DNA from 4 places in the Alteromonas naphthalenivorans genome. Region 3 is predicted to be linked to each of the others. Evidence: predicted binding sites of a transcription regulator. Region 3 holds the regulator's gene; each other region holds the start of a gene.
The links. Region 3 encodes sigma-54, which starts transcription at its own class of promoters, with help from an activator protein. Its sites were predicted from a motif close to GTTGGCACGNNNNTNGNNT; they were not measured.

Region 1 (7,833 bases), 310 kb from region 3:
CAATGGAAACATCTACGGCGTTTTGTTCAGTTGCAATGTCGCAGCCACCGCGCTCCATCGTAGGCGCTTCAATGAATTGCCACTCTTTCTCTTTCAATGTAGCTTCAGAATAATGTTCGGTTACTAACGCTATATCATCAGGATGCATATGAATTTGATACCGAGTTTGATTAACCGGCAGGGCTTTCATTCCTTCGCTAAGCGCTTGTAAAATCACTTGATGATTCGATGTGATTTCGGTTTTAATCACCGACTTAGCAAGGGTAACTGCAAGCTTTACTAGCTGGTCGCGGGTTTCGTCGTTGGCTTGTGACAATGGCGTATGAAGCTTTTCGATAAGTTGCTGCCAGATTTCAACTTGCGCAGAAATTAAGCCCTTACCTTCTTCTAACCCTTGTTCAAGACCCTCTGCGTGACCAGACTCACGTCCTTCACTAAGCCCTAATTCTAGGCCTTCGGCTTTACCTTCTTCGAAACCTTGCGCCTTGCCTTGTCCATAGCCTTCATCATGAGCAGCTTGTCTAATCGCTTCAATTTCTTGTGCAGTAGGAGGAAGAATTTCAGCTTCTTCCTCTTCCGGTGGCTCGTATTTCCAATCTGAACGGAAATTTAGCGCATTGGTTTTGTCTTTATCTTGTGGCTTTTCGGGCTGTTCAACGAAGGGCAAATCCCAAGGTTTTGCATCATTTAATTCGTCGTCGCTGAAGCCTTTATTTGATGACATCAATCTACCCAGGTAACGTTTATGAGGCCTTTAGGAAATTAACGCAAAGGCCTATTTTAACCACAATGGCGAATAATTAATGAAGGGTTATAAGAACTCTTCACCGCCTCCGCCGCCCAGCATAATTTCACCTGAATCAGACAGTCTTCTGGCAACAGAGAGAATTTCTTTCTGTGCGGTTTCAACTTCAGATATACGTACAGGCCCTAAGGCTTCAAGGTCGTCGTTAAGCATTTCTGCTGCACGCTTCGACATGTTTTTCATAATCTTGTTCTTAAGTTCTTCATCGGCGCCTTTAATTGACTTAAGCAGCGCATCTTGTTGCACTTCGCGCAAGATAGCTTGAATACCTTTATCGTCTACATCGACTAAATTGTCGAAGACAAACATGAGATCTTGAATTTGCTGGCTCATCTCTTCGTCTTGTTCACGGATGGCATCCATCAACTGACCTTCAATAGCGGTATCAAGATAGTTCATGATGTTCGCTGCAGATTTCAGGCCGCCCATTTTAGCTGCTTGCGTACCCGCTTGACCGGCGAACTGTTTCTCCATGATTTCGTTAAGCTCTTGCAGTGCAGCAGGCTGAACTTCTTCAAGGTTAGCAATACGCATTAACAAGTCTAGGCGCACTTTTTCTGGGAACTGCGCCAATATTTCGGCACTCTGCTCTGGCTCTAAGTACGACAATACAATGGTTTGAATCTGAGGGTGCTCGTTTCGAATGATACTGGCCACTTGCTTCGAGTCCATCCACTTCAACGAATCTAGGCCTTTCGCCCCACTTCCCATCAGTATTTGGTCAATTAAGTTAGCCGCTTTATCTTCACCTAGTGCAGCTGTAAGCGCTCGCTTAACAAAGTCTTGGCTCTGGAAGCCGATGGTACTGTAGTTTTGAATCTCTTCAATAAAGTGTTTATGCACAGACGTAATTTTTGTCTGCGTCATATCATCCACTTTTGCCATCTCAGAGCCCAGCTTTTGAACTTGCTTTGGCTCAAGATGTTTTAATATTTGTGCAGCGTCTTCTTCAGACAAACTCAGAAGCAAAATAGCGGCTTTTTCAACCCCTTCTAGCTTACTGACGTCATAGGACGCTTCTTCAGTAGTGGCAAGTTCTTCAGCCATAATACGCTCTCACTTACTCATCTTGCATCAGCCAGCCCTTAACAACTTGGGCTGACAATTCAGGTTCGTTCGCAACCAGTGCACGAACCGCTTTTAATACGTCTTCATCTTTATGTAAATCTGGCAGCATTAGTGAACCATCTGCCGCGAAGCCCACCTGACCTTCATCGAAGTCAGTAGACAGCATACTAATGGTTTCGTCACCAAGGTCTAAACCTTCATCTGCATCAAAGTCGTCAGCTTCTTTCGACTCATCAGGGTTAATCAAGCGACGTAGCATTGGTCTTATCACAAAGATGATAAGCACGATAATAACCAAACCACCAATGACTAGCTTGAGTATAGGCAAAAATGCGGGCTGTTCCCATATTGGCGCATCTTCAATAACACCATCATCCATACGAGTGAACGGAACACTCACCACTTCTAGCGAGTCGCCACGAGTCACATCAAACCCAACACCACCTTGTAGCAAACGGCGAATGTTTAATAACGCTTCTTGATTGCGAGGCTCTGCCGAGGTAGTACCATCTTCACCAGCAACTTGAAGATAGTCTACCGCCACCGATACGCTTAACCTGCGAATTACGCCACTTTGCTTTTTGGTATGACTAATGGTGGTGTCTAGTTCGTAGTTACGAGTAGATACTTTCGACGTGCTTCCTGGCAAAGTAGCTTGTGCGCCTGCTTCTGGATTTTCAGGAATATTCGAGTCTAACGGAGGTTGATTAGTTAACGCGCCAGGAATACCCATAGCACCACCACCCACGCTATTTTGTTCGTTGATCATTTCGCTACGAACAGCTGGTAAGTCGGGATTATAGCTACGCTGAGTTTGCTCAAGTGCAGTAAAGTCCATACTCACATCCGCTTGCGCGGTGTAATTACCAATACCTAAAACAGGAATAAGAATAGCGTCAATTTTTTCTAGATATTCTTGTTCGCGCTGTCTTTCAATTTCATATTCTTTTCGTGCACGAGCGCTGAGTGAATCTTGTGAACCCGAATTTAGCAATCGGCCATTGCTATCGGTCACCGTTACCGCTGAAGGCTCCATGTTCTGTACGGCTGACGCCACAATATCGATAACTGAGTCGACTTCCTCTCCCGCAATCACTTTGCCGCGCTTAGCGGTAAGTACTACCGTAGCCGAGGCTTTTTTCTCTCGGCGAGCAAACACATTTTCTTTTGGCATGGCCAATAGAACGCGTGCTTTTTGTATACTGGAGATATCTTCAATAGTGGCGGCTATTTGTTGTTCACGGGCATGTTTCAAGCGTTCCATCTCTACCCGCTGACTTACTCCGAATCCCATGTCCTGCATGATGATATCGGTACCAGCATCAGAAGAACCGGTTAAGCCCTGACGTGTCATGCCCAAGCGTATAGTTTGAAATTCGTCACTTCGAACGTAAACCGTATTTCCCTCTAAACGATATTCTATTTGATTGGCGTCCATGTAATCCAAGGTTTCGATAAGCTCTTGGGTTTCCATTTTTGCTAACGGACGAAAATCAGGCTCTTGCGCCCAAATTAGTATAAAGACTGCAATTGCGACACAAATAACAAGCACTACCACTAACGCCATTTGGCGCATCATGTCTGCACTGCCTAAGGTATCCATAAATCCTGATTTATTCTCAGGCTCGTTATCGCTCCCCATGGAAGGGTCGTTAACGGTTAAATTTGTGCCTGTTGCTTCAGCCATGACTTACTCCAACTACACCGGCATGTTCATAATGGTTTTATACGCTTCAAGTACCTTGTTACGTACTTGCACTGTGGCCTCAAAGGCTATGCCTGCTTTCTCTTTGGTTAGCATAACTTCGGCAAGGCTCAATGACTTATCACCCATTTCAAACCGCTGCTGTAAATCTTTAGATTCTAATTGCATGCCATTAACCCCATCTACCGCTTGTTTAAGCATGGTAGAGAACTCGTTGGCCGAGGGGTTAATCTCGTTTGATGGTTGAAGTTCGTTTGCAGGCATACGAGTTTGCCCAATCATGCTTTGCATTTCTTGGTACAAACTATTGGCTTTAACGTCCATAACCACTCCTTCGAATATCGGTGGGGAATTGCCGTTTAACGACAATGCGCTCTGATGACTAATACTTAACTATAAGACAACTAGTTATAACTATAAGACTACTAGCAAGTGGCAAGCCAACTTTAAAAGTCACGCAAAAACCATTTCAAAGCAATGAGTTACGCAGATTTGTAAAGAAGTAGCCAATTTTATGACAGAGAGGGGGAAATAGCGTCAAGAAAGTGAATGGGCGTAAAGTGGTGTAAATGCGTAATGTAAAATAGCGAGGAGCAGCGCAAAACACTTCGTGTATTACCGTGACGCACAACCAAATACAAGGCCAAGCTAAGCCAACAAATAGTACAGCACAGCAGATAACACGTTAAAAATAAGGGGCTAAAATAAAGAATAAAAGCCCCTCTTAATTACCAAGCTAGTTTGATATGTTAGGCGGGTAATTCAATCCCATCTTCACGCATTCTAGCTAACTTATAACGTAAGGTTCGAGGGCTGATACCTAGTTTTTCTGCCACATCTTTACGCTTACCGTTACACAAGGTAAGTGTATCAAGGATGATTTGATGTTCTTGCTGGCGAAGCTCTGAGCCTAAACGACTATTATCTTCGGGCTCGTCCTGCTTTACTGCCATCTCGTCATGCACCGCCATATCAATCATTAAGTCACCAGACTCTATACTGCCATCTTCACACAGTATGAGAGCCCGCTGAATAACATTTTCAAGCTCTCGCACGTTACCTGGCCAAGTGTATTGCGCCAATTTATTTCGTGCCGCGGCACTGAGACGAACATTGCCTAAGCCTTGTACGCTAGTGTGACGATTAATCAGATGTTCAGCTAGCGGTACAATATCACCCGGACGCTCAGCAAGTGGCCGCCATGTGATAGGAAAAACATTTAAGCGGTAATACAAATCTTCTCGGAAGTTTCCTAGTTCTACCGCTTTACGTAAATCGCGGTTACTGGTGGCAATAACCCGTACATCTAGTTTAATCGTTTTGCGCCCACCGAGTCGCTCTACTTCACGCTCTTGAATAACACGAAGTAGTTTCGCCTGAAGCGCTAAATCCATTTCGGTAATTTCATCTAATAGCAGTGTACCGCCTTGGGCTTGTTCAAACTTACCCGGACAGGCCTGAATAGCGCCGGTAAACGCGCCTTTTTCATACCCGAACAAGGTAGCCTCAAGCATGTTTTCAGGAATAGCGGCGCAGTTAATTGCCACAAAAGGCGCATCGGCGCGAGTAGACTGATCGTGTATATAGCGAGAAAGTACTTCCTTACCAGAACCACTTGGCCCAAGCACCATCACGGTCGCTTCTGACTTCGCCACTTTTCTTGATAATTCAAGTAGTTTTAAACTAGAAGGGTCAGCCACAATAGGCGTGCAAGATTCTACTTTTTGAGCAGGTGCATAGCGCCCAACAAGATTAAGTAGCACTTCAGGGGCGAATGGCTTAGACAGATAATCAGTAGCACCATCTCGCATGGCCTGCACGGCATCATCAATGGTGGCATACGCTGTCATTAACAATACAGGCAGTTGAGGGTATTTCGCCTTAATGCTTTTCAACAAAGTAAGGCCGCTCATTTCACCCATTTGAATATCACTCACCACAAGATCTATCTTTCGACCCGCTAATACCATTAATGCAGCCTCGGCACAGTCGGCATCTACAACATCGTAATCGCCTAGTAATAAGGTGTCGTACAACGCTTCGCGTAACCCAGCATCGTCTTCCACGATAAGAATAGTTGTTTTAGACATTTCTAATTCTCCTAGCAATTAAGCGACATTTGAGTGAGGCTTATTGTGTTGCCCGATAGCCTGAGTGTTACAAGGCAATGCAAGCGTAAAGCAAGCACCTCCTTCATTAAGATTTACCACGCTAAGCGAACCGTTATGTGCTTTAGCTACCGATTTCACCACGGCTAACCCCAGCCCTGTACCATGAGTTTTGGTGGTAAAGAACGGCTCGAATATTTTATTGATTAGGGTATTGGGTACACCTGGTCCCTTATCATTAACGCAAAGTAGCACCTTATCTTCATGCACTACTGCATTAACTGAAACCGTGTAGCCCTTAGGCGTAACTTGACTCGCATTTTGAATAAGGTTCAGCACAGCACCTTGCAACGCGGTGAGATTCCCAGTGATAAGTGCATCCGTTGAATCGAAGCCATGAAAAGCAATTTTTTGTGCTTGCTGCGCAGTGATGGTTTGCGCATTCGGCTCAATGGCTTCTCGCAAGCTGGCAAGCGACAAGGTATTCACAACTTGTTGTTCACCAGACTTGGCGAACAACAGCATGTCATTAACTTGGCTTTCTAACTCTTTCAGTCTGTCTGTCATCTTTCGAGCAAATTGCTCAGATGCATGCTGGGGTAAATCTTTTCGCGTTAAATTAGAGGCATAAAGCATAGCGGCGGATAAAGGCGTGCGAATCTGATGCGCAAGGGATGCCACCATTTTGCCTAACGAAGATAAACGCTGCATATGGCTGACACTGGCTTGAAGCCGACGTGTCTCCGTCAAATCGGTAATAACAATCAGTTGCCCTGGCTCGTCTTCAAGTGGCGTTATAGAAAGTTTAACGCGACGACCATCTACCAATGACACTTCATGACCATCGTCTGCACGAGGGTTAAATGAGCGAGCAATGATGCTACGCCATATTTGTTCTTCTAACGGCTCACCCAGCAATGCCTTAGCTAAGTCATTGGCTTGACGCACAACCCCTTTGCCGTCAATAACGATGACGCCAGCTGGCATGACCTGAAGCAAGTTCTCCAAACGACTAGCTTGGCGACGAAGTGAACTGACTTCTGCTTCACTCACATACGACGGTGTTGCAGCCTCAAGCGCATGCTCGACACTAGGCACATCATAAGATGAAGTGAATTGTTCAGAAGATGAAGTACTGCTGTCGTGTGTGCTATCAAAAATCATATGGCTCTCGTCAATTTAAAGACGGTTTGTGTATATGATTTTATATAGCAGAAGCCATGCCAGTTTTTTAGATGATATTTATCAGATAGTTACGATAAATTTAGGCAGAAGTTTAACGTCAGGTAATTGACGTTAAACTTCTTCCATACGCTGAATATCGTACTTACGCATTTTCTCAACAAGGGTAGTTCTACGCATTCCGAGCTTATCTGCAGCGCGAGCAACGACCCACTCTTGTTGTTCTAATGCTTGGCGAATGAGGGTGATCTCAAGCTCAGAAAGATACTCTTTTAGATTAACCCCTTCTTCAGGAAGTGAGGAAGAAACCGGCAAGCCAGACTCTTCTTCTGGTTCATCGTACGGGTCTTGCGAAGCTGATTCTGCGAAAAGCGCATTAAACGCGTCTCGCTCTAGCAACTCTTCGGGGTAATCTGGTTCGTACGCTTGAATTTCACCGTACTGGTATTTCTCTGGAAGGTCGGCCACATCAACGATTTGACCGGGATAAAGTATGCTCAGGCGCTCAACTAAATTTGAGAGTTCACGAACATTACCCGCCCAATTATGTTCCATTAACGATTCTATTGCGCGTTCAGTGAACCTCACACTATCTACACCATCCCCTTGAATACGGCTGTTGAGTTCTTGCAGCAGTAACGGGATGTCGTCTTTGCGTTGACGTAATGCAGGGCTATCAATAGGGAACACATTTAAGCGGTAGTAGAGATCTTCACGAAACTTATCTTCTTTGATCATAGTTTCTAGATGACGATGGGTTGCCGCAATAATACGAACATTGCATTGTTGAGGCTTACTACCACCTACTCGCTCGTAAATACGCTCTTGCAGTACCCGCAGCAGTTTGACTTGCATCTGCAACGGCATGTCGCCAATTTCATCTAGAAATAATGTTCCACCCTCGGCTAATTCAAAACGGCCTTTTCGAGCACTTATAGCTCCAGTAAACGCGCCTTTTTCGTGAC
Region 2 (7,833 bases), 1.8 Mb from region 3:
AGTAATCCTGATGGTAGTCTTCAGCCTGATGGTAGTTATCAATGGGCACAACTTCGGTGACAACCGGCTCAGGCCAAATCTCTTCCGTGGTAATTTCCTTTATTATGGCTTCTGCAGCGTCTTTTTGCGCATCGTCATGATAGAAAACCGCGCTACGGTATTGAGTGCCCACATCGTTACCTTGACGGTTTAATTGCGTAGGATCGTGCAGTGCAAAGAAAATCTCTAATATCTCTCGATAACTGATGTTATCGGCATCGTAGGTAACTTGAACGACTTCAGCGTGACCAGTACCGCCACCACAAACTGTTTCATAAGTTGGTGAGGCATCTTCGCCGCCCGCATACCCGGATACTGCTTTTTCAACACCTTCAACAGTATTAAATGCTGACTCTATACACCAAAAACACCCGCCAGCTAGGGTGGCTACTTGTAAATTTGCCATTGTGTTACCTCAGAAAAAACGTATGACATCAGTGTGGGTGTGAGTGTACCTAAACTCAAGTCATCCAAGTGCATTTTTTTAGCGTATAAAAGCATAATAAATAAAAAGCCCAGAACACAGAAAGACAGAACACACAGAAAGCTACCGCCAAGTCAGAGGTGACTACATTGATAATTTTTTACGATGGCTACTGCCCGTTGTGCAAAACAGAAATGCGCCATTTACAAAAACGGGATAAGCAAGGTGCATTAACCCTTGTTGATATTCAAACACAAGAGTTTGCTGCGCAGTACCCAGAATTAGATTGGCATGCACTCAATGCTAGAATTCACGGGTTATTACCCGATGGCACACTTATTACCGGACTAGATGTAACCCATCAGGCGTGGAAAGCTGTAGGTGTAGGTTGGCTATACGCCCCCCTGCGCTGGCCTGGTATTCGTATTATTGCCGATTGGTGTTACCTCAAATTCGCTAAACACCGTTATACCATTTCGTATTTATTGACCGGTAAAAAGCGTACTTGTGACCGATGTGTACCTGGTGACATTCAGCAAGAATCACCCAGTGATGCGAATGCTGCGCTTACTAAAAGCACCGCTGGGGCGGAACATATTAAGAATATCGAAAGCACAAAAGGCAAAGGTGGCGACAGTGGCAGATAACCCCAAAACTGAGCAAAATACGGCTGAGCAAAGCGCTAATACGGTGTCTCTCGTGATAGGGGCGTCGGGCGGAATAGGGAGGGCTCTGGTTCATTTATTGTTAAGCGCTGACACCGGTGAGGATGAGAATCCTAAAAAGGTAATAGCCCTTAGCCGCAGTGGTTTTAAAGACCCTACTTGGACCGATAATGTGACGGCAATTAGCTTGCCGGAACACAATGAACGCAGTATAGAGGCGTTTGTTAAAGACCTTCAAGCGCAAGGTACACGAGTGAAGTTAGCGATTGTCGCGACCGGCGTACTTCACAATGAAACGCTGGGGCTTCGCCCAGAAAAACGGCTTGAAGACATAAGTGAAAAAGCGTTAGCAACTTACTTTGCCGTCAACAGTACGCTGCCTGCTTTATGGATGAAGTACTTAGTGACTGTGATGGTGAAAGAAAACCCGTTAATTGTCTGTATTAGTGCGCGGGTGGGCAGCATTTCTGATAACAAACTGGGGGGCTGGTATGGATACCGAGCTTCAAAAGCCGCGCTTAATATGTTGGTAAAAACAGCCGCGGTAGAATACACACGGCGGCTTAAAGAACCACTTTTAGTGTGTTATCACCCAGGTACTGTCGATACTGGTTTATCAGCGCCGTTTCAGAAAAACGTAAAAGCAAAAAAACTGTTCACACCGGAATTTACCGCTAATCAACTGCTTACTCACTTGTCGACACTAAGCGCTTATCGCCATTCAAACCATGACGAAAGCTGTCACTTCATTGACTGGGACGGTAAAGTGGTAACTTGGTGATACGCCAATTGCCGCTTTCTGTAAGCCCAATATCAAGACTTTTTATTACACTGCTGTTACCATGCATTTTAGGGAATGGTGCAGTGTTTTGACTCGCTTAAAAAAGGCGAGCAATACGACGTAGTCGACGCCATTAGCACGATGAAATAATCATAAGTTATCGCCATCCCAGAAAACATAAAAATAAACTCAACAAGAGGAAGGGATATGAGCGGGGCCAGAGAACAGTTCGGATCGCGCATAGGTTTTATTCTAGCAGCGGCAGGGTCGGCAGTAGGTATTGGTAACCTAGTGGGCTTTCCTGTTGGCGCGGCAAAAAATGGCGGTGGTGCATTCTTATTAATGTATGCCATTTTTGTATTCGCTATTTGCTTACCTGTGATGTTAGCGGAAATGTCAGTGGGGCGTCATGCCAAAAAGGATCCACTTGGCGCGTACAGCGCAATCAGTGGCAATTCAGCAAAGTGGAAAATCGCCGGTTGGTTAGCCATTGCTACGCCATTTATGATTGCCGTGTTCTACATGGTGATTACGGTGTGGATTTTCGGTTATCTTTTTGAAACCGTTAGCGGTAATTTAGACACCTTAGCTAACCCAGATACCTTTGGGTTATTTATTAATTCGTCGTCTATTTTCGCTTATATGGCCGTGGTTGTTGGTGTGGTTTATCTCATTCTGCAAGGCGGTGTTAAAGAGGGGATTGAAAAAGCAGCTAAGCTGCTGATGCCAGCCCTTTTTGTTATGCTAATTGGCTTAGTGGTGTTCGTACTCACCCGCGAGAATGCTATGGCAGGGGTGAAGTTTTATATCATTCCTGACTTCTCAAAGCTGACAGCAAGTGTGGTGAATGGTGCGCTCGCACAAGCGTTTTTCTCCCTCTCGCTAGGTATGGGGATTTTGATTACCTACGGCAGTTATATCGACAAGAGAGCGGATGTACCTACGTCGGCAAAACTAGTGGCAATAACAGATACCGCAGTGGCCTTCACGGCAGGCTTAATGATTCTGCCTGCGATATTCTCATTCAACCCTGATATTAATCCTGATGAACTTAGTGAGTCATCGGTGAGTATGATTTTCACCTATCTACCTAATATATTTTTAGCGCTGCAAAGCTCTATTGGGTATGTGGGGGCGTCTATCGTGGCAAGCCTGTTCTTCTTATTAGTGTTCTTTGCTGCCATCACGTCTTTAGTGTCTATTTTTGAAGTGCCAGTAGCGGCGCTAATGGACGAGAAAGGGGTAAGCAGAAAGTGGGCATTAGCATCACTTGGTAGCGTGATGCTTGTGCTAGCGGTACTGTGTACTTTGTCATTTGGTAAAGTTGATGCACTTACGCAGTTCGCCAGCTATGCAGGTGTAGATAAGTCGCTGTTCGACGTTATTATTGACGTATTTTACGAGACCATTTTGCCATTAAACGGCTTCTTGATTTGTATCTTCGTTATCTATCGTTGGAAAAGTGCAAACTTCAATGCATCCCTTGAAGAGGGGAGTTCGGGCTATCGTGGTGGATGGTTTGAAAAGTATGTCGATGTATCGCTTAAAACGTTTATCCCTGCCATCTTGTTAGTTATTTTCATCAATACCGTGGCGGTTAAATACTTCGGCTTCAGCCTGTTTGGCTAGTGGTTGTTCTCAGCTAGTCGTTGTTCTCGATTGGTAGTTGCACTAGGCAAGTTGAAGTAAAACGTATATTAATAATAAGGCGCTCAAATATGAGCGCCTTATCTGTTTATTATCCTATGCGTGTAACGTCATCGTGTTACAACATTCTATCTCACTAAATCATGTCATCAGGGTTGGCATAGTCGGGAAGTATTCCCAGTAAAGCCCAACTCGCTTTTGCATCAATCACCTTGCCCGTGGGGGCTAAATCTGACTCACTAAATGTGGGAGCAGCAATCCCTTTTTTCTGTGCCGCCTGGGTATAGTAATCGCCTCTTTTGGGATGCTGCAAACTACACAGATGATATAAATCTGTGCTATCGATTTTGCTAGTGTTGTTCTTACTACTATCTGCGAAAATCAGTGTCTTTAACGCGGCAACAACATCATGAATATGCACTAAGTTAATTCTTTTATTACCCGCATTCAGGCTTCTGCCACTTAACGAATTTACCGGATGACGATCTGGGCCGGTTAACCCAGCAAGGCGAACTATCTTAACGTCTACCTTGTCATTCGTTTTTAAATCTAACAAGTGCTGCTCTATGGCTACATGCGCTTTTGCCGATGCGGTTTCAGGTTGAGTGCTGGCGTGTTCATTTAACACATCAGTTCTATTATCGCCGTATACCGAAGTGGTACTAATGAAAATAATACGGGCTACTCTAGCCGCCACTGCATTATCAATAAGGGTAAGCATGTTATCGGTGAAATCATCTAACTGGGTATTACGACGGCCAGGTGGAATGTTTAGTACCAGCGTTGCATTGCCAAGCGCTTCACATAGCGTTGTGGTGTCGTCACCCAAACTAAAAACCAAGCCTTTAATGTGCTTGTCGCTTATCTTCAACGCTTTTTCTTCGCTTCGCGTGGTGGCAATAATAGTATGGGTAGCTGACATGGCTTTGCCCAAGTAGCGACCAAGCCAACCGTAACCGCATATAACTAGCTTATTATTCATAACGTCTTCTTAGATGATAATGGGGCGTGAGAGTAAAAGTATCAAAAATACGCGGTAAGGCGCAAAACGGATTGGTTCTATGGGGTAAATGCGAGCACACAAATGTAGGTTGTTAGGTGGACAGTTCTGGGAATGAGGTGCAAAGCGCTATGTGCTAATTGATAAGGGAGAAAACCGATTACAATGGCATGAGTTAAAAAACAAAAAAACGCTAGCGGGAAAGCTAGCGTTGTAAGGTTATTAAACGTAAATTAAACGTGGTTTGAATGCAGTGGGGGAGTTACTACACCAATAGAACCACAATTACATTTTCATTTCGCCACTGCGCATATCGATTAAGTCTAAGCCACCTAACCCAGGAATGCTGGTTTGCATTTTGTTTTCTGCATAATTAGCTTCTTGCAACACTTCACATAGCGCATCGCCTTTTTCTTCAAGTGCTGCAGCTTGTGATTCAACACGGTGTTCAATAGTTTCCCCAAAGCGCTCCATTTTTTCCTCGAACGCTTCCATATCGCCACCATTCCATAGCATTTGCGTACCAACAGCAATGAGGATTCGGCCCATTGATTCACTAATTAGCGACTCGAATTGCGCTTCAAATTCGTCTTCCCAGCTTTCGTCGAAAAAGCCTGGCTCGTCAAACTTAGCCGTATCCACTTTGATATTGCCGCTGTCATCATAAAAAGACGTTGCCAACTTTTCGTTAAGCGATGTAAACATCGTATCAAAATCTTCAGTAAGCTTATTATCGCCGCCAAGCAGTTCACCGAATACTTCTGAAACGGCGACACTCGCAATCTCTAACCCTTCACTTGCGATATTAAGGGTCATGGGGATAGCAGTATCGATACGGTCGTAATAGGTATTTACCCATTGTTGCTGTTCGTTGTTCAACGACACACTCTCACCGTTAATCACTAAATGGTAGGTGTCATCTATCGACATGGTAGAACCATTTTGCATGTCGACAGTAATTAGGCCTTGGTAATATTGAAGATGGCCATCTAATTCGATATCGCAGCTAGTCTCAAAAGCAAACGCTGGCACGCTAAGTAAAGATGAAGTTACTAAGGCAAGTGGAAATAATTGTTTAATTTTCATTTTCTGAAATCCTATTAGCCATAAGACTGTCTAGCGCAATGCGCTCACGCTGTTTTTATAACCTGCTATTACAAGCTCAGTTGTAACCTAGGTGTTGTAACCTAAGTATTGCAACCTCAGTGCCATTTAAATAATTCTTTTAATTTCAGTATCTTATAATTCTTCAGATAGGCGGTGGCACTAACTATTCACCATAATTTAGCAATTAGCTTAACTATTTGGCATTTTTGACTAAGATCAAAGTGGTAAGAAAAAGAGCACATTACTCGTATTTAATGCTTTTTGAGGCATGTTCATCTAGATTGATTTCATGCATAATAACGTCAGAAAAATTAAAGGGTTTAGAGAATGACTGATTGGATTAACGCAATTGTATTTGGTGTTGCGCTAATTGCCTTCACTCTGGGGCTTAGCAGCATCGTAATGGGTTTCATGACAGCTGAAACTGGCGCAAAAGGCATGCAGGAAAAAATCGAGTATGGTTTCTTCGGTGTGTCTGGGTTAGTGGTTTGCTTGCTAATGGGTTATGCGTTGGCTTAAGTAATGATTTTCTTAAAAAAACCGGCTTAGGCCGGTTTTTTTATGTCTAGCATCTATAATTTGTCGTCACAGCAAGCGCTAGTCTTGTTCGCTTTGGCTTATATCCATGGCACTGGATAAATACCCTAAGTGGCCATCACGCTGGTAAGCAACTAAGTCAAACAAAGAAAGCATGGCCATTACATGGTCAAAAATATCCGCTTGAACCTTTTCATATTTCACCCAATCTTTTTCAATGCTAAAACAATATAGCTCTAGCGGCAGGCCAATTTCGTTAGGGGGCAGTTGGCGCACCATCAAGGTCATTTCTTGGTTCACACTTGGGTGTTTGCGCAGATAGGATTCTAGATAAGCTCTGAAGGTACCGATGTTGGTTAGCTTGCGGCTATTTAATAAATCAGACTCGTCAATAGAGTAGTCTCTGTGGTAAGCACGCAGTTCATTTGTTTTCTTCTCGATATACTCGCTGATATAACGAATTTTAGAGAAGCGTTCTAGCATCTCGTTGTCACATAATTTAATAGAATGAACATCGATATACACAGAGCGCTTTATCCTGCGTCCACCAGATTCTTGCATGCCTCGCCAGTTTTTAACCGCTTCGGTGGTCAAATTATAGGTAGGCAGCGTTGAAATGGTTTTATCCCAGTTCTGCACTTTTACGTTGGTTAAACCTATTTCTTTAATTTCACCATCGACTTCGTATTTTTGCATGGTGATCCAGTCACCAGTGTTAAACATGCGGTTAGCAGCAATTTGAATACCCGCCACAAAACCTAATATGGTATCGCGAAAAATGAGTAATAGAACTGCGGCAATAGCGGTTAAGCCAGACACTAAGAGTAAGGGGCTTTTATCAACAATTAACGAGATGCTGAACAAAATGGTAAGAATGGCAAAGCCGAGTTTGGTGACTTGAATAAAGCCAGTAATAGGTGCACGTTTAGACAGCGCAGAGGCATTGTAAACATCTTCCACCGTACTCAAAATGGCGTAAATACCCAGCAGCCCACTGTAAAGCATGTACAACAACGCACTTTTTATTAATAAGCCATACAACACAGAGGCTTCTTCAATAAGCACTGGGGTAGCAAGGAATATAAACAGGGCAGGGAATAAATGCATAAGACGGCGGAAGAAGCCATGCTCTTGTAATGCGTTATCCCAAATGTTGGTGGTTTTTGACACCCATCTTGCTATTTCAGGGCGAACAATCAACCTTGCAAATACATAAATGACAATCGCTATCGTCAATATGGTGCCCAATGCTAGCGCATTATATAGCGGGTCGTGCATGGTCAGTGATGGAAAAAAATCCTTCACTAGATGCATGAAGTTATCACGTACAGTTGAGCTTACTTCCACAATTACGACTCCAAAAGACGTTTGATACGGCTATCTTTATTTTTCCACATGGCATTTAGCCAATCTTGAAAAGTGGTGCGAAACTCAGGTTCACTCAACGTAGAGTGTTGCTGAAGCGCGGGCACAGGCATCACATTAACATCGATTATGATTTTGGTCATTGTGCCACTTAGCATAGCCATCATTGGGTGGCGCTTATTTTCTGGATACAACAATGAAATATCGAGCACATTAGTAAATAATTCACCCATTGCAGCCAATGTAAAAGATACGCCTCCCGCTTTAG
Region 3 (7,833 bases):
ACGCTTTTTCAAGCGCGGCACAAAAGCAAAACGTTACAAGTTATGTTCGATTTATTCGAATTTAGAAAATTCGAATAATTTTCAATCAGTAAGCACGATCAAAGGGGCACTTAATACCACCTTTGCTAAAATAAGCGATAGTTCCCATAGGCAAATGGCATTGTTTTTGCGACAATCTTGTGAAATTCCTAACTATGCTGGTTGTTGTGCTTTTAAACGTAGTCATTTTTTTAGTTGGACTGATTGTACTTAGCTGGAGTGCAGACCGTTTTGTTTACGGTGCATCAGCGTTCGCCAAGAATATTGGTATGGCGCCCATGATGATAGGCTTAACCATTGTCGCAATGGGGTCGTCTGCACCTGAAATTGTGGTGTCAGCCGCGGCATCTATTAACGGTAATATGAATACGGCCGTAGGTAACGCATTAGGCTCAAATATTACTAATATTGCCCTTGTGCTTGGTATTACTGCACTAGTCAAACCGCTTCTTGTTGCGTCCTCTACGTTAAAGCGTGAACTCCCTGCTCTGCTTGTTATTACCGTCATTGCCGTGGTTTTTCTTTTCGATGGCGAGCTTACTCATCTGGAAGGTATTATCCTTATTAGCCTCTTCGTGATTGTTTTAGGCCTAATGGGCTGGCTATCTATGAAAGTAGATAAAGAAGACCCGTTAGTAAGTGAGACAACAGATGAAATCCCTAACGATGTGCCCACCTCTTCCGCTGTTTTCTGGATTGTCGTTGGTCTAATACTGTTACCGTTAAGTGCACACTTCTTAGTGGGTTCAGCAGTAGAAATAGCCCAATACCTAGGCATGTCAGATTTAGTTATCGGCCTGACCATTATTGCGTTGGGCACAAGTTTACCCGAACTGGCTGCCAGCATTGCTGGCGTGCTTAAAGGGGAAGATGATTTAGCGTTAGGCAATATTATTGGTTCTAATATTTTTAACTTGCTTGCTGTATTAGGCATGCCTGGCCTAATAGCGCCTGGCACATTAGACCCCGATGTGTATAACCGCGATATGTTCGTTGTACTCGGGTTAACCCTATTGCTATTTTTGTTTAGTTTCACCTTAATGGGTAATCGACGAATAAGCCGAAGAAATGGCGGCTTATTGATTGCTTGCTTTATTGGTTATCAATTTTGGCTTTTTGCGTAATGTCACAAGAAAATAGCTTCATCACTTCAGCCAAGCGCGTTATAGAGATTGAAGCGCAGGCAATTTCAGCGCTTTCATCGCGTATGAACGATGATTTTGTTACCGCATGTAATTTATTACAAAACTGTGTGGGCAAAGTTGTCGTGTGTGGAATGGGTAAATCTGGGCATATCGGGCATAAGATAGCAGCAACGCTTGCCAGTACCGGAACACCTTCGTTTTTCATGCACCCAGGTGAAGCCAACCATGGCGACTTAGGCATGCTGAGTAAAGGTGATGTGCTACTCGCTATTTCTAATTCTGGTGAAACCGCAGAGCTAGTCAATTTACTGCCCATTGTGAAGCGGTTAAATGTGCCTGTTATAGCAATGACCAACAGCGTAACCAGTTCATTAGGACAGCACGCAGACGTGGTGTTGAATATCAGTGTAGAAAAAGAAGCGTGTTCTTTAGGCTTAGCACCTACCTCTAGTACCACCGCTACCTTGGTAATGGGTGACGCCCTTGCCGTGGCCCTACTTGATCGTAAAGGTTTTACCTCTGACGACTTTGCGCTTTCTCACCCGGGTGGCAGCTTAGGCAGAAAATTACTGCTGAAAGTGAGTGACATCATGCTAACTGGTAGCGAATTACCCTTGGTAGACGAAAACGCCTTGGTTGCCGAAGCACTATTGGAGATATCCAAAAAGGGGCTGGGTATGACCGGGGTTATCGATAGCGATGGTGTTTTAGTCGGAATTTTCACCGATGGTGATTTACGTCGTATTTTAGATGCCCGCATAGACTTGCATACCGCCACGGTTACGCAGGTGATGACCAAAGGCGGTAAAACAACCATGCCTGAACAACTCGCCGTAGAAGCGCTAAATGTAATGGAAACTCATAAGATAAGTGCGCTTATGGTAACGGATGATGCCCGCAAGCCTGTGGGCGCATTCAATATGCACATGCTACTTAAAGCGGGAGTTTTATAATGAACGACACCCAAACAGCCGTAAATACACTTTATACCGCTATGCCAACGGCGTTGTATTCCTCGTTAAAACAAGTTCGATTATTAGTTTGTGATGTAGACGGTGTGTTTTCAGATGGCCGTATTTACCTTGGTAATGCTGGCGAAGAGTTAAAAGCATTTCATACCCGTGATGGCTATGGTGTTAAAGCGCTTGTGAATTCAGGTGTGGCAGTGGCGGTTATTACGGGCAGGCGTTCTGCCATTGTCGAAAATAGAATGAAAGCACTGAATGTCGCACACATTGTGCAGGGTGAAGAAAATAAATCTGACGCCCTTGCTGAACTGATGGCTCGCTTATCACTTAAGCCCGAGCATGTGGCGGTAGTAGGTGACGATATGCCTGATACGGGCATGTATCCTCACGCTAATGTAAAAATTGCGGTAAAAGACGCCCACCCTGCGGTTGCACAGCAAGCGAATTGGATCACCACGTTGCCCGGCGGCTTCGGGGCCGTTCGCGAAATATGTGACACCTTGCTTCAAGCAAACGACAAGCTACACGGAATTCAAGGTGCTAGCGTATGAAGGTATTAGGTTTTGATCGATTAGGCTTAAGTATTTCGGTGTTATTTATATTGGCATCCGCCCTGTATATCCCTATTTGGATGGACGAAGACCCTGCTCAGCAATCTGATCAAGGGCCGGACGCATTAAAGCCTGCATATAAAGCCAAAAACCTAACGACCACCTTATACAATCAAGAAGGACAGCTAAATCACAAAGTATTTGCAGCGTCGATGGAACATTACGACCAATTGGGCTTTGTTTTATTCCAAAAGCCCAGATATACATTGTATACCGACGATGCACAGTCACCGTGGGAAGTTACCGCGACAGAAGGCACTTTGTATAATAACGAATTGATACAGCTAGAAAATAATGTCGTTATTGAAAACCAAAGTGTCGATGACTTTGTAAGAACAATACGCACAGCGTTTATAGAGATAAACCTGTACACTAAGCAAATGACATCTGATCAGCCCGTGGAAATACGTGGCTTACAATATGTGATTAACAGCAATGGGTTTAACGCTAATTTGCGTACCCAGGAATACGAGTTAATAGACCATGTACAAACCATTTATTCGCCTAGCCACTAAAGCATTAGCGACTAGCCTCGCTGTTAGCCTATTTGCTACTGCGGCTATAGCGGCTGAAAGCGACTTTAATAAACCGATTAAAGTTGACTCGAAATCGCAATTTGTTGACGGTAAAAACAAAACCTCATTGTTTAAAGATGATGTACGGATTACTCAAGGTTCTTTGGTGATAAATGCCGATGAAGTTGAAGTGATTGCCAGCGAAGGTGATGGACGAGAGATATTCGTGGCTCGCGGCAAACCAGCCAGCTATTCGCAAAAACTTGAAGACGGTGCTCCTGTCACAGCGAAGGCCAACGAAATTCGCTATGAAGTAGTAAATCGAACTATTTCTTTACAAGGAAATGCTGAGCTACAGCAAGACACCAGTAAAGTACAAGGTGATAAGATTACCTTCGACATGGTCACTGAACAATTACTTGCAACAGGCGGCGAAGACGGCGAAGGTGGCAGAGTCACTACCGTATTTACCCCTGAGGCAATACGTAAAGCGTCATCGAATAACGAAGACGATAAGGCGGACGACAACTAATCATGGCAACGTTGAGCGCACAGAGCCTTGCAAAGGCTTATAAAGCACGTCAAGTGGTTCGCGATGTAAGCTTATCAGTATCGACGGGGCAAATCGTTGGACTACTCGGCCCTAATGGTGCCGGTAAAACGACTACCTTCTACATGATTGTTGGCTTAGTTCCCCTAGATAAGGGCAAAATCAGTATTGATGACAGCGAATTAACTCACGAGCCCATGCACGAACGTGCTCGCCGCGGTATTGGGTATTTGCCGCAAGAAGCCTCTATTTTTAGAAAATTGACGGTGTTTGAGAACATCATGGCTATCTTGCAAACCCGTAAAGGGTTAAGTTCATCAGAACAAGAACAAGAAGCCGATGCGCTACTTGATGAATTTAATATCAACCATATACGTAATAGTACGGGTATGAGTTTATCCGGTGGTGAACGCCGCCGAGTAGAAATCGCACGAGCATTAGCAGCCGATCCGCAATTTATTTTGCTTGATGAGCCATTTGCTGGTGTTGATCCTATATCGGTTAATGATATAAAGAAGATCATTCAACATCTTCGTGACAGAGGAATTGGAATCCTCATCACCGATCACAACGTAAGAGAAACACTGGATGTGTGTGAGAAAGCGTATATTGTGAGCCAAGGCGAACTCATCGCGCAAGGGACGGCAGAACAAGTTTTAAGTAATCAGAAAGTAAGGGATGTATACCTAGGAGAACAATTCAGGCTATAGTTACTGTAACCGAATTGTCATTTTCAGTTTTAAGCACGGGTATATTCACAACAAGAGTTTAAAAATAAGACGTAGATGAAACCATCTTTACAGCTAAAGTTCAGTCAACAACTTACCATGACACCGCAGTTGCAGCAGGCAATCAAGCTGCTGCAGTTGTCTACGCTCGACCTGCAGCAAGAGATTCAGGAAGCACTTGACTCAAACCCTCTTTTAGAAGTTGAAGAAGGCGGTGATGACCACCCGGTTGAGAAAAACAACATGGATGGAGACGACCCTTCTGTGGAAGCGGCTCCCACTGCATCTAGCGATTCGTTGGAAGCTGGTGACGCGCTTGAAAAGAACGACCTTCCCGACGAGTTGCCAATCGACAGCACATGGGATGAGTATTACTCGGCCTCTTCTGCCCCCGCTCCTGGCCCATCTAATAATGATGACGACCAACTGTTTCAGGGTGAAACCACCGACAATATTCAAGACCATTTGCTTTGGCAGATGCGTTTAACCCCGTTTTCAGATACAGACCGCGCCATTGCTACCGCCATTATCGACTCCATCGATGAATCTGGTTACCTTAACGTACCCATTGAACAGATTTTAGAATCGGTAAACTCTGACGATGTTGAAGAGTTGGTAGAAATGGACGAAGTTGAATGTGTACTAAAACGTATTCAAATGTTCGACCCTATTGGTTCAGGTTCACGTACACCGCAAGAATGTTTGCTCGTGCAGCTTCGCCAGTTCTCGGACGATACGCCATGGCTGACCGAAGCCAGACAGCTTATTAATGAGTACTCAGACCTGCTGAGCAGCAAAGATTACCGTACGTTAATGCGCAAGAGCCGTTTGAAAGAAGATCAACTTCGCGAAGCCATGCGCTTATTGCAAACGTTGAATCCTCGTCCTGGCAGTGCATTAATTACTAAAGAACCCGAATACGTTATTCCTGATGTTTCGGTAAACAAAAAGAATGGCCGTTGGGTAGTAGAACTTAATCCCGACAGCTTGCCAAAATTAAGCGTAAATCAACAATACGCTGCCATGAGCCGACGCTCTAAAAACAGCAGCGATTCGCAATTTATTCGCTCGCATATGCAAGAAGCCAAGTGGTTTATAAAAAGCCTTGAGTCAAGAAACGACACCTTGATGAAAGTAGCAAACTGTATTGTGCAGCAACAAATGGGCTTTTTCGAGCACGGCCCAGAAATGATGAAACCAATGGTGCTAAATGATGTCGCAGAAATGGTAGATATGCATGAATCCACCATTTCACGAGTCACCACGCAAAAGTATATGCATACCCCTCGTGGCATTTTCGAGTTGAAATATTTCTTCTCTAGCCATGTAGCAACGGAATCTGGTGGTGAGTGTTCATCTACCGCTATTCGCGCACTAATTAAAAAGCTTGTGGCAGCGGAAACGCCCAGCAAGCCATTAAGCGATAGCAAGATTGCTCAATTGTTGGCCGAACAAGGCATTAAAGTAGCCCGGCGAACAATAGCAAAATACCGGGAATCGTTATCGATTCCGCCGTCAAACCAACGCAAAAGCCTTATTTAAAGGCCTTGATAATTTAAGGAAGACGAAATATGCAAATCAACCTTACCGGTCATCATGTCGAAATTACTGATTCTTTGCGTAGCTATGTCGATACTAAGTTCAGCAAACTAGAGCGTCACTTTGATCACATATCTAATGTGCATGTCATCCTGAACGTCGAAAAACTCAATCAAAAAGCCGAAGCCACCATGCACCTTAGCGGCGCAGAAGTGTTTGCTTCATCTCATAATACAGACATGTATGCGGCGATAGACAGCATGATCGACAAACTCGACAGGCAAGTTATCAAGCATAAGGAAAAGCTGAAAAAGCACTAAATATTAGTATGGAAATTCAAGCCATAGTAAGTTTGGACCGCACCGAGTGTGCGGTTCAATGTAACAGTAAAAAACGTATTCTAGAGATTATTAGCGACATTGCTGCTAAAAATAATCCCGACATCGATCAGGCTAGTGTATTAAATAGTCTACTAACCCGTGAACGAATGGGGAGTACGGGTATTGGCAATGGTATTGCTCTGCCCCACGGTCGATTACCGGGCTTAGAACACGTTATCGCCATTATTGTAACCAGCAACCCTGCCATCGATTTTGATGCGCTTGACGATCAGCCCGTAGATATATTCTTTGCCCTATTAGTGCCAGAAGAGAAAACAGAAGGTCACTTACAAACACTCGCTACCGTGGCGGGTAAGCTAAGTGATAAAGAAACGGTGAAAGCCATTAGGCGGGCCTCCACCAGTGATGACATCATTACGGCTTTAAGCTAAAAAAGCACTGCACCATATTTTAAAAGGGAGAAATGCAGGTGAAACTGATTATTATCAGTGGTCGATCCGGTTCAGGAAAATCAGTTGCGCTACGTGCCCTTGAAGATTTAGGTTACTATTGCGTAGATAATATTCCGGTTAACCTTCTCCCTACTCTGACCCATACCGTGGTTGATGAATATGACCAAGTTGCGGTAAGTATCGATGTAAGAAACCTACCCAAAAATCCAGCGGACTTGGTAGAGATCTTAGATTACCTACCCTCATCGTGGTCTATGACCATTGTGTACATCGACGCGAGTGACGATGTACTGGTGAAGCGTTTCAGCGAAACCCGCCGATTACATCCGCTAGCTAAGCTCAACAAATCTTTATCTGAATCGATAAAAGCCGAATCAGACTTGCTTGCGCCTATTGTTGAGCGCGCCGATTTGTACATTGATACGGATAAACTCACTATTCATCAACTCGCAGAGCTTATCCGCGAACGAATTCTAGGCAAGAAAAGCTCTCGCCTAGTATTGGTGTTTGAATCGTTTGGCTTTAAGCACGGTATCCCCAAAGACGCCGACTATGTATTTGACGCCCGCTTTCTCCCCAACCCGCATTGGGAACCCGATTTAAAACACTTAACTGGTTTAGATGCCCCCGTAGAAGTATTTTTAGGTTCCCAGCCTGTTGTAACCAAATTTATTTGGCAAATTCAGAACCTAATCACTACATGGCTGCCACACTTAGAACGCAATAACCGTAGTTATGTCACCATTGCGATTGGTTGTACCGGCGGTCAGCACCGCTCAGTATTTATTGCTCAATCGTTAGCGAAAACCTTTGGCGAAATGCATCCCGATGTACAAATTCGCCACCGCGAGTTAAATCAGTAATGACAATCGAAAAAACACTTACCATAGTCAATAAATTGGGCTTACACGCCCGCGCTGCCACACAGTTGGTTCAATTAGCCAA
Region 4 (7,833 bases), 1.2 Mb from region 3:
TATACTGAGCGTTGCCTATTCTCACGCCGGTATAATCTAACAACAGACACACCAAGGCTGATGCTCGCTCTATTGTCCACTGCTCGCCATTAACGAGTGTCCTACAATATTCTCGAAACTCAGGTACCTTTTGTCCGAAAACCGCCAGACGTTTGAATTTTTCTGCTTGCTGCTGTTTATGCCAATCAGGATGATAGAGATATTGTTTTCGCCCTTTAGCATCTAGGCCAATAGCTTGAATACTTGCCTTAGGGTTGCGACTAATAGTGACACTTTTCCAGTTAGGGGGGATGGCAAGGGATTTGATTCTGCGCAGCACGCGCTGCCCTTCTACCTTTCGACCGCTGGTATAACGATAATAGACACCTTTACCACAAGGGATCCGCTTAATGGTGAGGTGTGGATGAGGCATATCCCTTTCAACGACTTGCCCTATAGTCACGTGAACTCCCTTTTAGAATTATGTGTACCGCAAACTTACATCAAGGCTGCTTGGTAGTATGGCAACTTATTAATGCCATTTTAAATGCTGAAGGAAGATGCAAGTTATGTGCATGTTGACGTGCCAGCCAAAAACTATGACTTATTGCAAGGAAATTGATTCGATTAAAAAATATTTTCTATCAATTACATTAAGTTAGCGATTAGATTTTACTTTTGACAAATCATTTGCCGTCTTCAAAATGCTAAGCAGTAAAACGTTTTGATAAAAACAGATTTACAGACTGAGACAAATTTTCATACTGTGAGTAAATATGAAACATAGTGAAAATGTTATCTTTAGACCTAGGGTCAGTTTTATCGACATGAAGTTAAGTTAACCTTATTAAAAAAGCAATATTAACGTTACAATTCAATACGTTAGGTTAAAACAGAGCGCTTCGAAAGCATGTAGACCAAAGTATTGCCCGCCAGCGGAACGCATTTTGAATGGTTATGAATGAATATTTGTAAATTCGCTTAATAGTTTTGAATTTACCCGCCTTTGGCAAAAACGTTGAAGGGTACCGCACAGGTATAAATTGACCGGATTTATTGGAGAAGTTATGCAAACTGCTAATCATGAAAATCTTCGCGCATCTCTAGCGCCAAAGGACCAAATTCAAGTTGCTGCCATATTTGAAGACAAATTGACGGCAAAAAAAACCATTCAACAACTGGCAAATTCAACTGACGTCAGTACTGATCAAGTTGCCTTTATCGACGCAAGCGACACTGCAATGAGCGAGAAGTTAGAACAAGAAAGTAAAAGTATAGGTAAAAACTTATGGCACTCTCACCTAATGCTTGGTGGTGTAGGTTTACTTGTAGGCATGCTAGCAGCATTTCTTTTGGTTTCGTTTGGCCCTGAACTGACAAAACAAAACCCACTATTTACCTATATCGCATTGATAAGCCCAGGTATCTTTACCGGTTTGTTCGTAGCAGGCTTAGTTGGTCTTCGTCCAGACCGTTCAGAGATAGTGCAAGCGGTAAGGCATGCTATTAGAAGGAATCATGTGGCTGTGGTTATTAACTTGAAAAAGAGTCAATCAGCGTCTGACATTTCATCGTTTTTACATTCGCGAAGCAAGAATGTGGTTGAAGCAATACGCTAACACCGCTTTACAGCTGCTTAAGAACTGCTCAAATCGAAAGTAGCAGCCAACTCCCTTTAATCACAGACTAAGGGAGTGGCTATGTTTAATGGTCTTGGCTCAATTCATGGTGAGCCGTTAATTTTTTCGCCAATAAAAAGCACGCTGGAAATACTGCACCCCATACAACAGCTAAGATTAACCCCGTAACTAGGGGGGAATACCCAAAGGTGACAGCACCAAACTTTTGCCCACCGAAATAACTGAGCGGGGCGAAGACTGCACCGCCAAACATTGCAAGTAATGGCTTATCAGCAAACTCACTTAAGCTATGCTGAATCGACCCTCCTAATGCGGCCCACAGACACACAAGCCAAATAGGTATTATCAAATGAGATGCGCCACCGCTGAACCAAGCACCACGCTCAAAGCCAAATACCCCTGTCACCATCAAAAGTGAGTCCACCAGAGTACCTAGCAACAGCACTGCTATCATTATTTTACTATCTGACTTTCGCAACGGTGAATAAATAAGCCAGGCAATCAGTAAACCTAAAACCAAGAAAGTGCTTTGGTATAGAACCACTAACCACCAAATGGTTTGAAACCATAAAAAGTTTACTAATTTGATAATGAAACTGTTCGACATTGCATTCGCCCGTTTATGAATATACTGACTGATGTGGAAAATCTGATGGAACCTTTACGCCGCTATCTATGACCCAGTTCACTTATAAAGATTAAACAAAACGTAATTTTTAACTATTATTTTCATTCTACCTTCATAGATGCTCATTAGTAATAAACAAAATTGGCGGAACCACTGTATAAATAAACTGAATGTTTGAACAAAGGAAATGTGAACAGTATGAAGATGGTTAAATATTATGTACTCGGCGCAATTTTAGCATTAGTGCTAACTTGGTTTAGCCCAATACTATGGCTCTCTGTTATCTTTGCTTGGATCAGTTTTTCGCTGATTGCAGTTAGTAGCGCCTACTTGCTTAATTACCCTGCATTGTTCAGAAAACGCGAAGATGGTTCAATCCCTATTTATATTCGTTGGATATTCGTTCCATTTTTAATGGGAAGCTGGTTATACAACGAGTATGCAAGGCGTACCGACAAGGTTCCCCCTTTTCAAAAAATTGATGAGCAACTTTATTTAGGTTGTCGCATGTCTTCACAACATGTAGATATGCTGAAAAACAACAATATTAACGCTATTTTAGACGTTACTGCCGAATTCGATGGATTAGACTGGACCGCCTATCAATTAGATTTTGATTATTTGAACATCCCTGTTCTTGATCATACCAGCCCCACTCAAGAACAACTAACCCTTGCAATTAACTGGTTAGATCAACAGCTCGTTGAAGGTAAGAATGTAGTTGTGCATTGTGCACTAGGTAGAGGCCGCTCTGTATTAGTGCTAGCCGCCTATCTACTGGCCAGGGATCCTTCCCTATCCATTCTAGATGCGATGGATAAAATTCAATCGGTTCGTTCAACAGCAAGGCTAAACAAACATCAATTGGCAGCTCTGGAAAAAATAAAGAATGGTGGGAGCTTGTCATTAACTAAACGTCTTACCCTTATTGCCAACCCCGTTGCAGGAGGGGGTAAATGGGAAGTTGAAAAGGCTGATATTCTGGCACGACTTAACGAAAAGTTTAAAGTTACCGTTAAAGAAACAACCGAAGAAATAAACGGCGAAGTCTTGGCTAAAGAAGCCTTAGGCGATGGGGCACAAATTATCGTAGCTTGTGGTGGCGACGGTACCATAACGGAGGTGGCCAATGCCCTTACCGATAAGAATGTCACTTTAGGGGTAATTCCCCTTGGTACGGCCAATGCCCTTTGTCAGGTACTCCATGGTTATGCCAGTAAAATTGTTCCTATCAGTACAGCGTGTGACGTCATTATTGACGGTAAAACCGCAGATATCGATACTGCCCAGTGTAATGGCCGAATGATGTTGCTGGTTGCTGCGGTGGGATTTGAAGAGCATATGATATCTGCTGCGGGACGGGGTGAGAAAGACTCTGGCGGACAATTTGCCTACCTTAAAGGGCTTTGGGAAGCCATAGGAAAAAATGACAACCTTAATTTTCAGGTAAAATTTGATGATGAAGAATCTCAGCATTTGGAAACGCCAAGCTTAGTCATCGCTAATGCCGCACCACTTACCACCGCACTCGCGCAAGGCGGAAATTTACCCGATGTGACTGATGGTAAATTAGATATTACTTGGCTAACCCCACAAGATTCATCCGACCGACAATTACTTTCTTTGGCTGAGCTAGTGTTTGGACCTGAAGAATATAAAACCAGTTCAGACAGTATTAGGCACAAACAAACCCCTTCGATATCTCTTTATTTCGACGAAGAAGTATCTTATGCAGTTGATGGTGAGATTTTCAGCGCTAGTGAAATTAGTATCACTACACACCCTGCAAGTTTACGAGTATTAACTGGAATCGACCACACGCAAAACAATAGTTAATCCCCAGCGCAATAGCGTTAGGTAAAGATTACCGTAAACGCTATGTAAGAAATGCATTATTTAAGCGGTTCCTTATGTATTGAAATAATAAGTAACCGCTAAAATCAGCATTTACAATGACTTAGTGAACTCAATATAGTGGAACACTTCTCGCATTCTTTATTGTGCTTTTACGCCACCTATTCAGTACAACTAGTTGAGGGATTACCGATGAAAATTTTTGAAGCACTACGCCAAGATCATGAGAAGCAACGATTGTTACTTAAAATACTCGCTGAGACCAGCGGAGACACCGCTGCTCGCCGTGAATACTACCAAGAGTTGAAAGATCAGCTTGAAAGTCATGCAGTGGCGGAGGAACGTCATTTTTATTCTCCGCTGCTTAAAAAAGATGAAGCGGTAGATTTAACCCGCCATGGTATTGCAGAGCATCACGAGATTGATGAGCTTATCGAAAAATTGGATGAGACCAAAATGGACTCACCCGGGTGGCTACGTCACTTAAAATCTCTTCAAGAAAAAGTTGAGCATCACCTTGCTGACGAAGAGCAAGAGTTTTTTCAAGTTGCTGGCCGACTTCTTAACGATTCTCAAAAGAGTAAACTTGCCGACGCTTACCAAGAAGAAATGGCAAAAGAACTCGCGCCTCACTAGGCGCGCGTTTCACATAAATCTTACTGATACAAAAAAGGCCAGTCATAGACTGGCCTTTCTTTTCATGCTTGGTTTACTAAAAATTAGTAAAATTAACTATCGTTTAGCAATAATGTACACGGCGTGGATAACACCAGGGAAATAACCAAACAATGTTAGAAGGATGTTTATCCAAAACTGAGCGCCAATACCAACTTGTAAGAACACACCTAGAGGAGGCAGTAAAATTGAAAGTATAATGCGAATAATGTCCATAATAATATCCTTGTTTTTGAAGTAATTTCACAGTTTACCCACTCTAACGGCAATATCTTACGTTTTTAAGCAGGCTTTGTTTTTATAATGCATATATACTGCCAACAATAAGGAATTTAACGGTTCCCGTCTATTCGCCTAAAGGTGAATTCTCTAACCACTCTTCTAGCGCATCCTTCGCTAATGGTCGGCTAATGAAGTAACCTTGTGCAATATCACAGCCCCATTCTTTCAAAATATTGAGCGACATCTCGTCTTCTACCCCTTCAGCTACCACTTTTAAGTCGAAAGCAGTGGCTAATCCCAGCACGGTATGCACTATTTGTTTATCGTTATCATCGGTTGCTAACGATAATATAAAGCTTTTATCAATTTTGATTGTATCGACAGGCAGGTTCTTCAAATAGGCAAGCGAAGAGTAACCAGTGCCAAAGTCGTCAATAGCAAAGTGAAAACCCCTGCTCGTTAACGCGTTTAAGTTTTCAATAGCAAGCGACGCATCGGCCACCAAATCACTCTCTGTGATTTCTAGCTCTAGGGCATCTGGAGAAAGGGCTGCGTCGGTAAGTATAGAAACCAATTTATCGAGTAACGGCTTATTTTGAATATCTTGAGTGGATAAATTCATCGCAACCGTAAAGCCATAACCTTTCTGCCTAAAGTACGACAAATCAGCAATGGTTCGTTGCATAACCCATGTCGTGACTTGTTCAATTAGGCCTGCCTGTTCAGCAATAGTAATAAACTCATCTGGTGGTACGAAGCCAAGTGTTTCGTTGTTCCACCTGATTAGCGCCTCCATGCTGCATACTTTCATCGTGCTGAGATCAATTTTAGGTTGATACACCATTGAAAGCTCGCTTTGATTGCTAGCAAGCGCCCGCTTAAGCTCGGTAGTAATGGTCAAACGCCTAACGTACTTAGCCTCAAGTTCGGGGCGATAATGCACACACCATGCATTTGAGTGAATAGCTTCGTCGGTAACAATATTAACTTTACGAAATAGTTCTTCTGAGTTGGTGGCATCCTGAGGGCAAGACACCACGGCCATCGCCACTTTGACAGGGATGGAGATTAGGTTACTCTCGACGGGCTGCTCTAAAATGTGTTTCAACGTTTCGAGTTGGTTTTCATCTAACGCTGTATCGGTAATATAGAGAATTTCTCCCCCCGCTAAACGTGCAGATGTGCCAGGCCAACGAAGCAAACGCGTAGCAAGTGCCTTAAGCGTGTTGTCCCCGTTAGAATACCCATAAAGGTCGTTAGTGGTTCTAAAACCTATAATGGTAATAGCAACAACCTGCAAATTTTCATTTTCAGACATCTTTCCATCAAAGTAGCCTTCAACATAATTTCGATTAAACAAGCCAGTAAGCACGTCATGTTGCGCTTGATACCTAATATGCTTTTCTCGATGTTGAATGCTCTCTTGCATGCTATCAACTGCCGTAGCGAGCTCACTAATTTCACGTAACTTTGAAGGTTTATCTAGTGTCGCGCCGTACTCACCGCCTGCTACCCGATTCACTGCTTTTACAAGGTTAGAAACAGAACTGCTGACATTTCGAGCCAATAGCATTGAGAACCCTAACGCCACTAAAACTGCAATTAGGGTTAACACCAAAATACTTAATTGGATATTAGTAAACGCCTGAAAAGCCTCTGACACGTCCACAGCTATAGTAATGCGTACAGGAAGCTCCGACACCGACAGTAAGCTAACTTCACGGCTTATGTAGGTGTTTTTCTGCTTGAACGTTACATCGACCCAAGACGGTGTGGGGTCACTTGTTAACACTGATTCTACTTGCTCTGGTGAGAGCGTTGATGCAATCGGCGTATTGTCACTCATATTGGTGATAATAATTTCAGCATCAACAAGATTTCTTAGTTCTTGTAATAATGTTTCATCAAACTCCACACCAATGATCATGTAATAACGTAATGTCGGAATTTCTACTTTATAGAGATTCAACTGAATTAATGAGTCATCAATGAGGAAAAAACCATTTTCGTAGCCTTTTGCAACCAAAGCGGTGCTGGCTTCTAAGGTTTCACCCGGTTTAAATAAGGCACTATGAGAAGCAACAATGGTGTGATCTAAATTCACTAATGCAATCACATCTGAATTAATTCGCGATGCATAACTTTCTAATGCAGTTTGTATAGAGGGTAAATCTGAGGTCCCCACTGCTTGGCGAAAATCGTAAGACCGAAGGAGTACGTTGGAGACGCTTTTAATGATAGCTTGGCGATCTTCAATTAGCCTATGCAGCACCTTTTCGGTAACAGCAATATCTTGACTAATATTTTGTTTAACTAAGTTGTTGGCTGACTTCCACACCCCTGCAACAATGAGGAGTGAGGCTATAAAAATCCCGCCAAGAAGCGTTCTAAAAAGACTTTGTCGAAGTGATATTTGCAACCTACCGCTCCCAGCGCGCCGATCTATACATAATACGTGTATTCACTTTTTCTAATTGAGTTAGTAGCATAGCCCAATTACCGCAATACTTATAGTCGCGAGGTTGTCGTAATTCTTCATTTTATAACGGATTAGAAACAAAAAAACCGGCTAAAAGCCGGTTTTTAAAGTTGGTGCGGAAAGCGGGACTTGAACCCGCACGAGCTATGCTCACCACCCCCTCAAGATGGCGTGTCTACCAATTCCACCACTTCCGCAAAAATCTTAGTTAGGTACGTCTGAATCGTCAGATTTAGGTACGTCTTCCTCAGTAATTTCAGCCTGAGGAGCCTCAGCGTTAGGAGCGTCATCCATTGGGATATCATTCGACGTTGCTGCGTCTTCTACAGGCGTATCCATAACTGGAACATCCATAT

Region 1: the regulator sigma-54 is predicted to act here: its motif matches at 4,005-4,023, upstream of fliE (flagellar hook-basal body complex protein FliE).
Region 2: the regulator sigma-54 is predicted to act here: its motif matches at 5,751-5,769, upstream of AMBT_RS00670 (DUF2884 family protein).
Region 4: the regulator sigma-54 is predicted to act here: its motif matches at 4,221-4,239, upstream of AMBT_RS09240 (hemerythrin domain-containing protein).

What each region holds. Positions count from the first base shown of each region.
Region 1 covers NC_015554.1:2,985,742-2,993,574, forward strand. The annotation lists gene fliH (flagellar assembly protein FliH) at 1-724, opposite strand, end outside; gene fliG (flagellar motor switch protein FliG) at 812-1,852, opposite strand; gene fliF (flagellar basal-body MS-ring/collar protein FliF) at 1,866-3,560, opposite strand; gene fliE (flagellar hook-basal body complex protein FliE) at 3,573-3,902, opposite strand; gene AMBT_RS13095 (sigma-54-dependent transcriptional regulator) at 4,328-5,668, opposite strand; gene AMBT_RS13100 (sensor histidine kinase) at 5,687-6,850, opposite strand; gene AMBT_RS13105 (sigma-54 dependent transcriptional regulator) at 6,983-7,833, opposite strand, start outside.
Region 2 covers NC_015554.1:152,728-160,560, forward strand. The annotation lists gene msrA (peptide-methionine (S)-S-oxide reductase MsrA) at 1-445, opposite strand, end outside; partial or broken gene AMBT_RS00650 (thiol-disulfide oxidoreductase DCC family protein) at 613-1,005, shown strand; gene AMBT_RS00655 (SDR family NAD(P)-dependent oxidoreductase) at 1,100-1,909, shown strand; gene AMBT_RS00660 (sodium-dependent transporter) at 2,117-3,538, shown strand; gene AMBT_RS00665 (NAD-dependent epimerase/dehydratase family protein) at 3,693-4,538, opposite strand; gene AMBT_RS00670 (DUF2884 family protein) at 4,842-5,642, opposite strand; gene AMBT_RS00675 (hypothetical protein) at 5,991-6,182, shown strand; gene AMBT_RS00680 (mechanosensitive ion channel family protein) at 6,261-7,547, opposite strand; gene AMBT_RS00685 (1-acylglycerol-3-phosphate O-acyltransferase, YihG family) at 7,550-7,833, opposite strand, start outside.
Region 3 covers NC_015554.1:3,292,432-3,300,264, forward strand. The annotation lists gene AMBT_RS14360 (calcium/sodium antiporter) at 207-1,163, shown strand; gene AMBT_RS14365 (KpsF/GutQ family sugar-phosphate isomerase) at 1,163-2,137, shown strand; gene kdsC (3-deoxy-manno-octulosonate-8-phosphatase KdsC) at 2,137-2,703, shown strand; gene lptC (LPS export ABC transporter periplasmic protein LptC) at 2,700-3,278, shown strand; gene lptA (lipopolysaccharide transport periplasmic protein LptA) at 3,247-3,810, shown strand; gene lptB (LPS export ABC transporter ATP-binding protein) at 3,813-4,538, shown strand; gene AMBT_RS14390 (RNA polymerase factor sigma-54) at 4,614-6,098, shown strand; gene hpf (ribosome hibernation promoting factor) at 6,128-6,415, shown strand; gene ptsN (PTS IIA-like nitrogen regulatory protein PtsN) at 6,424-6,867, shown strand; gene rapZ (RNase adapter RapZ) at 6,906-7,751, shown strand; gene AMBT_RS14410 (HPr family phosphocarrier protein) at 7,751-7,833, shown strand, end outside.
Region 4 covers NC_015554.1:2,115,468-2,123,300, forward strand. The annotation lists gene AMBT_RS09220 (DNA topoisomerase IB) at 1-442, opposite strand, end outside; gene AMBT_RS09225 (hypothetical protein) at 1,047-1,598, shown strand; gene AMBT_RS09230 (DUF2878 domain-containing protein) at 1,684-2,226, opposite strand; gene AMBT_RS09235 (diacylglycerol kinase family protein) at 2,446-4,083, shown strand; gene AMBT_RS09240 (hemerythrin domain-containing protein) at 4,294-4,737, shown strand; gene AMBT_RS22180 (YqaE/Pmp3 family membrane protein) at 4,834-4,992, opposite strand; gene AMBT_RS09250 (bifunctional diguanylate cyclase/phosphodiesterase) at 5,123-7,417, opposite strand; tRNA gene AMBT_RS09255 (tRNA-Leu) at 7,589-7,674, opposite strand; gene secG (preprotein translocase subunit SecG) at 7,682-7,833, opposite strand, start outside.